2 regions of the Rossellomorea vietnamensis genome follow, and region 2 is predicted to be linked to the other one. Evidence: a T-box and tRNA genes for the amino acid it is inferred to sense, from the RefSeq annotation. Region 2 holds a T-box; the other holds one or more tRNA genes.
The links. The T-box of region 2 lies ahead of tyrS (tyrosine--tRNA ligase). A T-box ahead of a tRNA ligase gene usually reads a tRNA of that ligase, here a tRNA-Tyr.

Region 1 (6,480 bases), 1.2 Mb from region 2:
TTGATGGTGACTGGTACGGCCTTACTCGGATTCACGACCGACACGGTCACATCCACCACTTCAGGATCCACTTGGACATCCATCTTGTTATATTCCCGGTCAAGTACCTGTACCCTGGCTTCCCTTGTCACATTTTCATTGATCTCTTCATCTACATCGAGTGTGGCAATCACGTAGGCGATCCGCTCTACCTCATCCTTCGAGCCTGTCACCTTCACGGATTTCGGATCGACGGCAAGACCTTCTGCCTCATATCCATTGGATAGTATACTCTCATTGAATTTAGGTTCAATGGTGAATTCTTCCGTGACCTTTTCCTGTACGGAAATATTGGCGAAATCAGGGTCGATCTTCACATCCAATTTATCAGAGATGTTCTGAATTTGGATGTCCACCCGGTGTTCACCTATTCCAATATCATTTAAATCAACATATACTTGAAAGTCTTTCAGGGTTTTCGTCTGTTGGACAATCGCTTTTGATCCTTCCACGGTCACGTTCACCGTATCCGGCAAGCCTGACACTTCCAGGTTCTCACTATCGTAGAACACTTCAAGCGGGACATCCTGGATCGTTTCAATCGCATTCTGGGACGTACCGCTACTATTGTTGGCCGTCTTCTGAATATCGTCAAAGTTCACGGATAGATAAAGAATGAAAGCTAACATGAGTCCGACGATACGCATGAACCAACGGCTTTCCATGAATTTATCCATTTTCTTTCTTCCCCCTAAAGCTCCATTTTGTCGAGGAAGCATTCGTTTTATCGCCAATGAGCTCTAACGTAAGAATTTCCCTGAAGCGCTCCAGAGAGAGGTCGCGATGCAACTCCCCATTTTTCGTAATGGAGATAGCTCCCGTTTCTTCTGACACAACGATGGTGATACTATCTGTCACTTCACTGACACCAAGTGCAGCTCTGTGCCTTGTTCCCAGTTCCTTAGAGATGAAAGGACTTTCTGATAACGGTAGATAGCATGCGGCTGCTGCGATTTGATTCTTTTGTACAATCACCGCTCCATCATGAAGTGGTGTATTCGGGATGAAGATATTAATGAGCAGCTGGGACGAAATTTTCGCATCAAGGGGTATACCTGTTTCAATATAATCACTCATCCCCGTCTCCCTCTCAAGAGTAAGGAGTGCCCCGATCCGCCGCTTTGCCATATAGCTTACGGCTTTTGTCATGGATTCAATCATCTGTTCCTGCTCTTCTTCCTCCTGAAGCCCTGTCCTTGAGAACAATCGGCCACGCCCAAGCTGTTCAAGGGCCCGGCGGAGTTCAGGCTGGAAGATGATGATGATCGCAAGGAACCCCCATGTGAGGGCTTGTTCCATCATCCACCCCAGTGTATCGAGACCAAAGATACTACTCAGGCCCCTTACAATGATGATGACAAAAATACCTTTTAATAATTGTACTGCTTTCGTTCCTTTTATCAGCATGATCAGTTTATAGATTACAAACCATACAACGAGTATATCTACAATATCAGAGACATAATCCAGCGCGGAGTAATCCGAAAAAATATCGATAAACGGCATATTACATCCTCCAATAGCTTAATCGAAAGCGTAAGCCGCCATGTGTGGCTTCTCCATTTTCGTAACGTTCCTATTATAGCACATTTTATCACTGTCAAATGAAAGACACCCACGGCTTCATGATTCTTTCTATTCTCTTCATGAACTCACGTTTTTGCATAAAAAAACTGACACGAACATCATAAGTGTCAGCCCTTTAGGGACGGACCTTACATTCCATCCCCTCTATTTTATCCTACTTTTCTTCAAGTTGCGAATTTCCCCAATCCAACGTGTCTTTAGCACCTTTTTTGATCTGGTACCAAAGCCACTCAAACGCCTCATCGATTTCATGGATTTCTCCTGTCACACTGCCTGCAGAAGCCAGATACTGATTACCGTTGATGACTGTCACGTTCCCTGTGACTTTTCCTTCTATTTTCACATCACCATTCCGGACGGTCAGATCACCCTTTACGACTTCCCCCTCAGGTACGACAACCGTATGATCCTGAACGACTAATTTAGTATTTTTCGTAAATGAGAAGTCCTCATCATTCCAGGAGGTAAGGAAACTTCCTGTCATAAAGAACAGGAACAGGGCCGCAGCCGTAAGTAACGGGTGGTGACGGAACCATCTCTGTACCCCTATCTTCTTCTTCTCTTTCGGTAATCCCGCCATGACTTTATCTGTAAAGTCTGCAGAAGCACTGATATGGGATGTGCTTTGTACAAACGCAATCGCTTTTTTCAATTCATGGAAATGGTGCTGACACTCGCTGCATTCCTGCAAATGATGTTTCAGCGTTTCTTCTTTTTCCCTATTTAAGTCTCCATCTAAATAATCGTGCATATAGTCAATGATTTCTTCAGGACAAGGCTTCATGTTCACTCACCCTCTCTACAGTGATCGTAATTGTTTTCTGAGGGCTTCTCGCCCTCTATGTACTCTCGTTTTAACCGTTCCTAACGGTAAATCCAGTATTTCGCTGATTTCCTGAAGCGGGAGCTCTTCAATGTATTTTAAAACGATGACCGATCGATATTTCTCCGGCAACTTGGAAATTTCTTTCTGTATGGTCTCCTGCAACTCCATATTCTCCACTTCATCTTCCGGGAGCTGAACATCAGCAGCCACCTGTGAGTACATCGTCAATCCTTCCGTTCCTGCCACCTCTGCATCCAGGAAGTAATCCGGCTTTTTCTTCCTGATCCGGTCGATACAAAGATTCGTCGCAATCCTGAACAGCCATGTCGAAAACTTTCTCTTTTGATTAAAAGTCTCGATATTTACGTATGCCCGAATAAATGCCTCTTGGGCGATATCCTCTGCCTCATGACGATTCCCCAGCATCCGAAAGCAAATTTGGAACACTTTATCTTTATAAAGCTCGACCAATTCTGCAAAGGCATTTTGATCACCTTTCAATACTTGTTTTATCCGTTTATTCACTAACGCTTCCATTTCACAACCTCCGCTCTATGCGGCTATATTTATATACGTAGTACCCTATCAAAAGGTTTCAATTTTTTTATATTATTATCCTAACAAATTTTTAGGGAAATGTGTTTACATTTATTAGAAAAGGGGTATAAAGGAACTAATATTTCTATTGCGGGAGGATCTCGAAATGAGGAGAAGAATGAATGATTTATTATTTCAAATTGAAGACTGCCGTCGCCAAATGGTCGAACTAGCATTAAAGTCTTCCTTTGCCGATGAGCAAGTAGTTGATTTGAGTACTCGTCTTGACGATCTGTTAAATCAATATCAAGTGGTCAAGCACCATTGAAGGGAAATAGATGAAGGCTGGAATCCTTAGAGGATTCCAGCCTTTTTTGACATTTATTATAGTAACTTCTCTCCAAAAAGAGATCCCATCAGCGCAACGGCAACCGTAGCTGTCTTGTTCTTCTCATCCAGGATGGGATTTACCTCCACGAATTCAGCAGACGTAATCAATCCAGACTCCTCAAGCATCTCCATCGCCAAATGACTCTCGCGGTAGCTGATCCCACCAAGGACAGGCGTCCCGACTCCAGGTGCATCACTTGGATCCAGGCCGTCCAAATCAAGTGATAGATGAACCCCATCCGTTCTTCCCTTCAAGTAATCAATGGATTCTTCCATTACCCTTGTCATTCCCAGGCGGTCGATTTCATGCATCGTATATACTTTGATGCCTTTTTCCTTAATTAACTCTCTTTCTCCTTCATCTAAAGAACGTGCTCCGATGATGACGATGTTCTCCGGCTTGATCTTTGGTGAACTTTGCCCGATACCCGTTAAATCCTCATGGCCGATCCCAAGGCTCACAGCCAGGGGCATCCCGTGAATATTCCCGGACGGAGAGGTATCTCCCGTATTCAAATCACCGTGGGCATCATACCAGATCACCCCTAAGTTCTCATAATGAGGAGAAACCCCTGCCAATGTTCCAATCGCAATACTGTGGTCCCCACCAAAGATCAATGGGAAATCCCCGCTGCCGATGACATCATTCACCTTACCCGCAAGCGTTTCACTCGCTTCAGCAACCGCTTTCAAATTTCGTAAATTTGTATCAGGATTATTATGTACACGTTCAGCCTGCCCGATCTCAATATCACCCAGGTCCTTGATGTCATATCCGAGATTCTCAAGTCGCTCAACGATACCGGCATAGCGAATCGCACTCGGTCCCATATCCACACCTCTGCGCATTTGACCTAAATCCATCGGTACACCAATAATTGAAATATTTCGTTTCATCAAAAATTCCCCCTATTCAAAATTTACGTCCTGTCCCTATTGTATCCCTAGTAAGACCGATGACTCAACTGGACAGGATTGTGTATATATATACGTGGACAGAGGGGTTTTTGATGATGGGATGTAAGAATATTAGTGAAACAAAAAAACCTCAAATCTCCTAAGAGATTCAAGGTCTAATCATGTCGTATGTATGATGATTTTTTCGCTTCATTAACGGATAGATATTTTTGCATTTAAGAAATATCTTTGGTGGAGCCTAGCGGGATCGAACCGCTGACCTCCTGCGTGCAAAGCAGGCGCTCTCCCAGCTGAGCTAAGGCCCCATATAGAGAAATTCTCACACCAAGAGATGTGAGAAAATGTGTGATGAGCCATGAAGGATTCGAACCTTCGACCCTCTGATTAAAAGTCAGATGCTCTACCAACTGAGCTAATGGCTCGTAATGGCTGGGCTAGCTGGATTCGAACCAACGCATGTCGCAGTCAAAGTGCGATGCCTTACCGCTTGGCTATAGCCCAATAATTACGTGAATGGCATAAAAAAGGGACATTTATAGGATGTCCATTTTACACTGAAATATACAAAATGGTGGAGGGGGGCAGATTCGAACTGCCGAACCCGAAGGAGCGGATTTACAGTCCGCCGCGTTTAGCCACTTCGCTACCCCTCCAGCTAAAAAACAATGGTGCCGGCAAGAGGACTTGAACCCCCAACCTACTGATTACAAGTCAGTTGCTCTACCAGTTGAGCTACACCGGCATATTGAATTGATAAGAGCTTAAGGAAAGATATTTTGCTGGCGCAAAAATCTTTGGTGGAGGATGACGGGATCGAACCGCCGACCCTCTGCTTGTAAGGCAGATGCTCTCCCAGCTGAGCTAATCCTCCGTTATGTAATGGTAAGTTATTTTGCTTTCTCAAAAAACTTTGGTGACCCATACGGGATTCGAACCCGTGTTACCGCCGTGAAAGGGCGGTGTCTTAACCGCTTGACCAATGGGCCGGTTTGTTAAAAAAAATAAAAGCTTCCAACCGGGCTCGAACCGGTGACCTCTTCCTTACCATGGAAGCACTCTACCTGCTGAGCTATGGAAGCAATGGCTCCGCAGGCAAGATTCGAACTTGCGACCGATCGGTTAACAGCCGATAGCTCTACCACTGAGCTACTGCGGAATGATTTGGCCTGGCGACGTCCTACTCTCACAGGGGGAGATCCCCCAACTACCATCGGCGCTGAAGAGCTTAACTTCCGTGTTCGGCATGGGAACGGGTGTGACCTCTTCGCCATTATCACCAGACATATTGCTTACAATGACAAATATTATTATATAATATTTTCGATAAAAATCAAGGTATAAATGAAAATTTATTCCCTGAAAACTAGATAAAGGATTGATGTCAAGAAAGCCGAATATCGACCAATTGTTGTTCATTAAAATAATGACTCTTTGTGGTTAAGTCCTCGATCGATTAGTATCAGTCAACTCCACATGTCGCCATGCTTCCATCTCTGACCTATCTACCTAGTCATCTTCTAGGGATCTTACTCACTTACGTGATGGGAAATCTCATCTCGAGGGGGGCTTCATGCTTAGATGCTTTCAGCACTTATCCCTTCCGCACATAGCTACCCAGCGATGCCTTTGGCAAGACAACTGGTACACCAGCGGTGCGTCCATCCCGGTCCTCTCGTACTAAGGACAGCTCCTCTCAAATTTCCTGCGCCCACGACGGATAGGGACCGAACTGTCTCACGACGTTCTGAACCCAGCTCGCGTACCGCTTTAATGGGCGAACAGCCCAACCCTTGGGACCGACTACAGCCCCAGGATGCGATGAGCCGACATCGAGGTGCCAAACCTCCCCGTCGATGTGGACTCTTGGGGGAGATAAGCCTGTTATCCCCGGGGTAGCTTTTATCCGTTGAGCGATGGCCCTTCCATGCGGAACCACCGGATCACTAAGCCCGACTTTCGTCCCTGCTCGACTTGTAGGTCTCGCAGTCAAGCTCCCTTGTGCCTTTACACTCTGCGAATGATTTCCAACCATTCTGAGGGAACCTTTGGGCGCCTCCGTTACTCTTTAGGAGGCGACCGCCCCAGTCAAACTGCCCACCTGACACTGTCTCCCACCCCGATAAGGGGCGCGGGTTAGAATTTCAATACAGCCAGGGTAGTATCCCACCGATGCCTCCACCGAA
Region 2 (6,480 bases):
CCCCCTACTATGTGAATGAAGGCAACATAAGCCATGTAAGCACAGCTAATACGTGATTACAATGCAAAAAAAGAGGGAAACGTCACAACGACGTTTCCCTCTTTTCAATCAATCATCAGTTCTGCGCGGGTGGTGGATCCGGTTCTGTAGGTGGTTCGGTTCCGCCACCGTCACCACCACCGTCACCACCGCCGTCTCCGCCGCCATCTCCGCCGCCATCTCCGCCGCCATCTCCGCCGCCATCATCTGCAGGAGGTGGTGGCTCCGGCTTGTCCGGTTTATCGGGTTTAGGAGGTGGATCGGCTGGTTTGTCACCAGGTGGTTTCGGATCTGTACCTGGTTTTTCAGGTTTGGGATCCGGTTTTGGTGCCGGTTGTCCGATCTGGACCGTGTTGGAACGGGCAGATTCTTTACCGGCTACATCGACGGCAACCACGTAGAAATCACCGTTTCCAACAGATACTGCTAAACTGGATCCGGACTTGACGCTTCCGACTTTTCCGCCGGATGTCCGGTATACCCGGTATCCGACGACATCGCCGCTTGCGGATGGTGTCCACGTGATTTTGTTCCCGTTTCCGCTTGCATTGACGGTTCCGGGAGCTGCCCCGTCATCAGAAATCTTGTTCTCCGCGATGAGGACATTTTTAAATCGTTCGTCTCCATCCGGGATCAGTTTGTCAGGGTCTCCAGGCACTGCACCGAAGATATTTTTTACAAAGTCAGGGTTCAGGATGACACCCGGCTGTGAAAATTCTGCCGGCGTATTCGGCAATGCCAGGTATTTCTTTCCGTTCACCATGACGTAACGACTCATAAGTAAGCTGTCATCCGTTTTGGTAGGAACGTATTTTGCATTGAATAAATCACTTTTAACGAGTCCCGCCTGGCTGCATGCTTCGGATGGAAGCAGTCCCGAGATGGAACAGAAGGATCTTCTGACGACCCCTTCCGGTTGTTGGAACGATGCATCAGGATCAATCAGATCGGGAGCCAGGTCCCTGACGTCATTCAACAGATACGACCATAAGCGGATGTTACGCAGTCCGTAATGTCCGTACCGGGCACGGGATCCAGGAGTGTTCAGTGACGAAGGTGTGTCGTAGCCGAACCAGGTCCCAAATGTAATACTAGGATTCGTTGCTACAAACCAGTGATCTTTGTATTCCTGACTCGTTCCGGATTTCCCGGCCCAGTCTGAATCAAAGTTCAGGAAGGTCTTCGCGTAGCGCCCGGTACCTAGGTTATGATCCAGGGTATCCCTCATCATATCGATCGCTAAATAAGCGGTTTGCGGACTGAAGACATCCACAGGTTCTGTCTTGTGTTCAAAGACGACATTGCCATCTTTGTCGACGATCTTGTCAATCATGAAGGCATCGATGAATTTTCCCCCATTGGCAAAGGTGGTGTAGGCATTTACGTTTTCTTCTACCGTGACACCCGTCGTCGTTGCCCCCAGAGTAAGGGACAGGTTATTGTCATATCTGCTTGAAAGGGATTCAAAGCCCATCTTCAACAGAAACTCTTTAAATGGATTCCGGTTGTAAATATTCGCATACGTTCTGACCGCTGGTAGATTCAATGATTCTGCCAGTGCGAATCTTGCAGGGAAGAGTCCGCGCTCCCTGAACGAATAGTTTTCCGGTTTCCAGCCATTGATGTTGACGCCCACATCAGGAATCGGTGATCCCGGTGAGATGTACCCGTATTCGAGTGCTGGTCCGTAAGCGAGCAAAGGCTTCATGGTTGAGCCGTTTGATCTGTGTGATTGAGTGGCATGGTTGATTTGTTCCAATTTAAAATCACGGCCGCCAATGAAGCTGATGATGCGGCCCGTTTTGTTCTCGATCATCACGGCGCCGACCTGAACCGGTTCTTCGATTTCTACATCTTTCCCTGTGTCAGCGTCTTTTAACGTTCTGGTTTTAGTCGGACCGTACATCTCATACGCATCCTTTGTTTTTTGCATTTGATCATAAATCTTCTTGTTGATGGTTGAATGGATTTCATACCCGCTTTGACGAACATTGCGGTCAGCAAGCGTCTGGTACTTGTCTTCAAGTTCATCATTGTTTTCGAGATCCTGTTCGGAATATCCATCTTCCTTGGCAAGCACATTTTTCATGATTTCCACTGCCCTGCTTTCAAGTTCAGCAGTGAGCCATGGATATTGCTCCCGAGGTGATGGCTTTGGTTTTACGAAATCCTTTGAGATGTCATAGGCAACGGCATCGTCATATTGCTTTTTCGTGATGTATCCTTCCCGGTGCATCCGGTAGAGGACCGTGTTTTTCCGGCTCATCCCGGCTTCGAGATTCTCTTTGATCTCCCCATTATTCTTGAATGGCGTGTAAGAGAAGGGAGCCTGTGGAAGTCCTGCGATGAAGGCTGACTGCGGCAGGGACAAATCCTTTGCGTCCACTCCGAAGATCCCTTTGGCAGCCGATTGGACGCCCGCGATGTTTTGGCCGGATGAGTTCCGTCCAAGAGTCGCTACATTCAGATACGCTTCCAGTATTTCATCTTTATCAAAAAATCTTTCCAGGCGAAGAGCGAGAAGGATTTCTTTCGCTTTTCTTTCAAATGAAACTTCATTCGTGAGGATCTGATTTTTGATCAGCTGTTGAGTGAGTGTACTCCCGCCCGATTGGGTGGCTGAATTCGTGAATTCCTGTAGGACGGCGCGCATGATCGCTTTAGGCACGACACCGTTATGTTCGTTGAAGTACTCATCTTCCGTGGCAATGACGGCATGCTGCAGATCTTTCGAAATATCTTCAAGCTTCACTTCTTCCCGTTCCAGGTCGGTCCGGAGTTTCCCGAGATAGACATCGTCCGAGAAGTAAAGTCGAGAGGTTTCTTCGTAGTTGTAGATGTCCTTTTTCATTTGGTCATAAGGACGGATTGGTTCTTCCTTGACGAGTGAAGCGAAATAACCCGCTCCGACTCCTCCTGCAAATGCGAATCCCAATACAAAGAGGACGATCAGGATCAAAGACAGGTTCCAGAATACACCGTATGTAATTCTTGCTCGTTTTTGTAGTCTAGTATTTGAAAAGAACCTGGTTGCAGGGTCTAATTTTTCACGTAATATGTTCCATTTTTCCTTCATATATCATTCCCCCCAGAACATTCCCATTATAGCATAATTACAGGAAGGCTGTCGTAAAAAGTCAAATAAAATGGTCTTTTATCATGCGTTTAGTTGACTATTATTTTGGAATATGGTAAAAACCTAATATAGTGATTGTAATGATCATCCGACATCAATCGGATTACTGTACAAATAATACATGCATTGAGAGGAATAAGTAGTCTGCCTTCCCTGTTACGAAGAGAGTCAGTGGTTGCTGTGAACTGACACAAAAGGCCGATGAATTACATCCTGGAGCTTTTGCCGTGAACCTTAGTAGCGGCAAACGGTGAGAGCCGTTATCTCTATGAGTGAAGGATGTTATTCCTTAATTTGGGTGGTACCGCGCGACAGCGTCCCTGCATATATGCAGGGACTTTTTTGTTGTTTGCACGTTGAATTTAAAGGAGGAAGAGAGATGGATTTATTAAAAGACTTGGAATGGCGTGGGATCACGTACCAGCAAACAGATGCTGAAGGTTTGAAGGACTTATTGAATAAAGAAAGCATTTCGATTTACTGCGGGATCGATCCGACAGCGGACAGCATGCATATCGGGCATCTGCTTCCATTCCTGACACTTCGTCGTTTCCAGAATCAAGGGCATCGTCCACTTGTACTGGTTGGAGGGGCAACAGGGTTGATCGGTGACCCGAGTGGTAAAAACGAAGAGCGTAAACTGCAGACAGTTGAAGCGATTCAGGGAAATGTAGCGAGCATTAAAGGACAGCTCCAGAGCATTTTTGATTTCGAAGGGGAAAATGGGGCAGTGATGGTGAATAACTATGACTGGATCGGAGCAATGGACGTTGTCACATTCCTTCGTGATTTCGGTAAGCATGTGGGTGTGAATTACATGCTGGCGAAAGATACGATCTCTTCCCGTCTGGAATCAGGTATTTCATTCACTGAATTTACGTATACGATCCTGCAGGCGATGGACTTCAATCATCTGTACGACAACTACAACTGCAAGCTGCAGATCGGTGGAAGTGATCAGTGGGGGAATATCACGACCGGCCTTGAATTGATCAGACGTACACATGAGGAAGAAACGAAGGCATTCGGTTTCACGATTCCACTTGTCACGAAAGCGGACGGAACAAAATTCGGGAAAACGGAAAGCGGGGCGGTATGGCTCGATCCGAAGAAGACGTCTCCATATGAGTTCTACCAGTTCTGGATCAACGCGGCTGACGCCGATGTCGTGAAATACTTGAAGTACTTCACCTTCCTTTCTCATGAAGAAATAGATGCATTGGCTCAATCCGTTGAAACAGAACCTCATCTTCGCAAAGCACAAAAGACGCTTGCGGAAGAAATGACGAAGCTGATTCACGGAGAAGAAGCCCTTGATCAGGCGATCCGTATCACTCAAGCGCTATTCAGTGGTGACATCAAGTCATTATCAGCTTCTGAAATACTGGAAGGCTTCAAAGATGTTCCTTCTTTCGAACAGGCAAAAGGAGAAGAAATCGGATTGATCGATCTCCTCGTCAATGCGAAAATCTCGCCATCCAAGCGTCAGGCACGTGAAGATGTCGGAAACGGTGCCATCTACATCAACGGTGAGCGTATCACGGATCTTCAGCATGTAATGGGCGAAGGGGATAAGATCGAAGGACAATTTACCATCATCCGACGCGGAAAGAAGAAATATTTCAGAGTTCAGTACGTATAATAGAAAATACAATCTATCAGTGCGGTATCCGTTTCTCTTATTTTGGAGCGGGTGCCGTGCTTTTTTACATACACAAAAAAACACTGCCCACATAGTGGACAGTGTCTTCGTACAAAGATTAACGAGAGTAGAACTCAACGATAAGAGCTTCGTTAATTTCAGCTGGTAATTCAGAACGTTCAGGAACGCGTGTGAATGTACCTTCTAATTTGTCAGCATCGAAAGTTAGGAATTCAGGAACAAAGCTGTTCACTTCCATCGCTTCTTTGATGATGTCAAGGTTACGTGATTTTTCACGAACTGAGATTGTTTGACCAGGAAGTACGCGGAATGAAGGGATGTCTACGCGAGATCCGTTCACTGTAACGTGACCGTGGTTAACAAGTTGACGTGCTTGACGGCGAGTACGAGCAAGACCTAAACGATAAACAACGTTATCCAGGCGGCACTCAAGTAGCGCCATGAAGTTTTCACCGTGTTTACCTTGTAATTTGCCAGCTTGGTCAAATAGGTTACGGAATTGACGCTCAGTTACTCCGTACATGTGACGAAGTTTTTGCTTCTCTTGAAGTTGTAAACCGTATTCAGAGATTTTTTTACGTTGGTTAGGACCGTGTTGTCCTGGAGCGTAAGGACGCTTTTCTAATTCTTTACCCGTACCGCTTAGAGAGATTCCAAGACGACGAGATAATTTCCAGCTTGGGCCAGTATATCGAGCCATGAGAGACTCCTCCTTTATTGTTTTTATTTTGTTGTAAAATAAAAACACCTGTGAATAAACAATTATGTGCATTTTGTTTTCATGTACCTTCGCCCTAGCAGCAGAGGGTTACAAGATACACCTCAACAAAAGAGGAACAAAATACGAGCATAAAGGACTTCACTGAAGCTGCATTATTTTACACAAAGAATATTATATGATGCGAGAGATTAGAAGTCAAGGAAGTATTTTATAGATTCCTGAAAAGAGCGATCTGGATTGCACAAACAAAATAGTTCATAAGTCATTTGTTGTGATATAATAAAAGTTGAAAATTATGTTAAATAGGTGAGCAGATTTGCAGGAATCAAAGAGAGAGAAATTTCTTCGATATCTATTGATCGGTATCTGTCTGCTGGTCGTATTGGGAGGTTTCCTTTATTCCTCCTCATCGGGGAAAGTCGAGGAGATCGAACCCTCCATCCATGCTGAAGTATTGTCCAGGGGAGACGAAGGTCGTAACCCGGTCATTGCAGTGGCAAAAGTGGTAGAAGAGCAGCCGGTCCTTGTCATATATGAAATTGATCAAAAAAACCAATATTACTTTAAGGTATTACATAGTGTGTCGTTACACAATCCAGTGAAAATGCTTCGTACTACAAAGGAACATAATGGGGTCTGGGTCCAAATGGAAGAGGGGAAATGGATCCTGTTTTCCGAATCGTTAGAGGTTTTACAGGAGCGGGATGGCGATCCGTCTTCCGTTACTTCAAGCCGGCATCCCTTTCATATTCAGGAAGACACCGGATATATCAACATTTCCCGGAGCTCTCGTGATGTCCGACTGAATCTTACAGACAAAAGCGGGGAACCGAAAGAAATCCATTCCTTATCAGAAGACGATTCAGTATGGCTCGTTGTCTTTCAAAAGGATATGGTGCTGGCCAGGAGCCGGTGATGTAA

Region 1: it encodes a tRNA-Tyr, which carries the amino acid that the T-box ahead of tyrS (tyrosine--tRNA ligase) is inferred to sense. The anticodon was not compared.

The regions. Positions count from the first base shown of each region.
Region 1 covers NZ_CP104558.1:2,664,773-2,671,252, forward strand. Annotated here, with positions in the region: gene N5C46_RS13675 (CdaR family protein) at 1-716, opposite strand, end outside; gene cdaA (diadenylate cyclase CdaA) at 709-1,545, opposite strand; gene N5C46_RS13685 (anti-sigma factor family protein) at 1,781-2,410, opposite strand; gene sigW (RNA polymerase sigma factor SigW) at 2,426-2,989, opposite strand; gene N5C46_RS13695 (aspartyl-phosphate phosphatase Spo0E family protein) at 3,156-3,317, shown strand; gene rocF (arginase) at 3,374-4,276, opposite strand; tRNA gene N5C46_RS13705 (tRNA-Ala) at 4,527-4,602, opposite strand; tRNA gene N5C46_RS13710 (tRNA-Lys) at 4,647-4,719, opposite strand; tRNA gene N5C46_RS13715 (tRNA-Gln) at 4,724-4,798, opposite strand; tRNA gene N5C46_RS13720 (tRNA-Tyr) at 4,867-4,950, opposite strand; tRNA gene N5C46_RS13725 (tRNA-Thr) at 4,964-5,039, opposite strand; tRNA gene N5C46_RS13730 (tRNA-Val) at 5,093-5,168, opposite strand; tRNA gene N5C46_RS13735 (tRNA-Glu) at 5,209-5,283, opposite strand; tRNA gene N5C46_RS13740 (tRNA-Thr) at 5,304-5,376, opposite strand; tRNA gene N5C46_RS13745 (tRNA-Asn) at 5,379-5,453, opposite strand; rRNA gene rrf (5S ribosomal RNA) at 5,462-5,578, opposite strand; rRNA gene N5C46_RS13755 (23S ribosomal RNA) at 5,731-6,480, opposite strand, start outside.
Region 2 covers NZ_CP104558.1:3,862,311-3,868,790, forward strand. Annotated here, with positions in the region: gene N5C46_RS19775 (transglycosylase domain-containing protein) at 116-3,115, opposite strand; T-box leader at 3,293-3,500, shown strand; gene tyrS (tyrosine--tRNA ligase) at 3,555-4,817, shown strand; gene rpsD (30S ribosomal protein S4) at 4,936-5,538, opposite strand; gene N5C46_RS19790 (hypothetical protein) at 5,876-6,475, shown strand.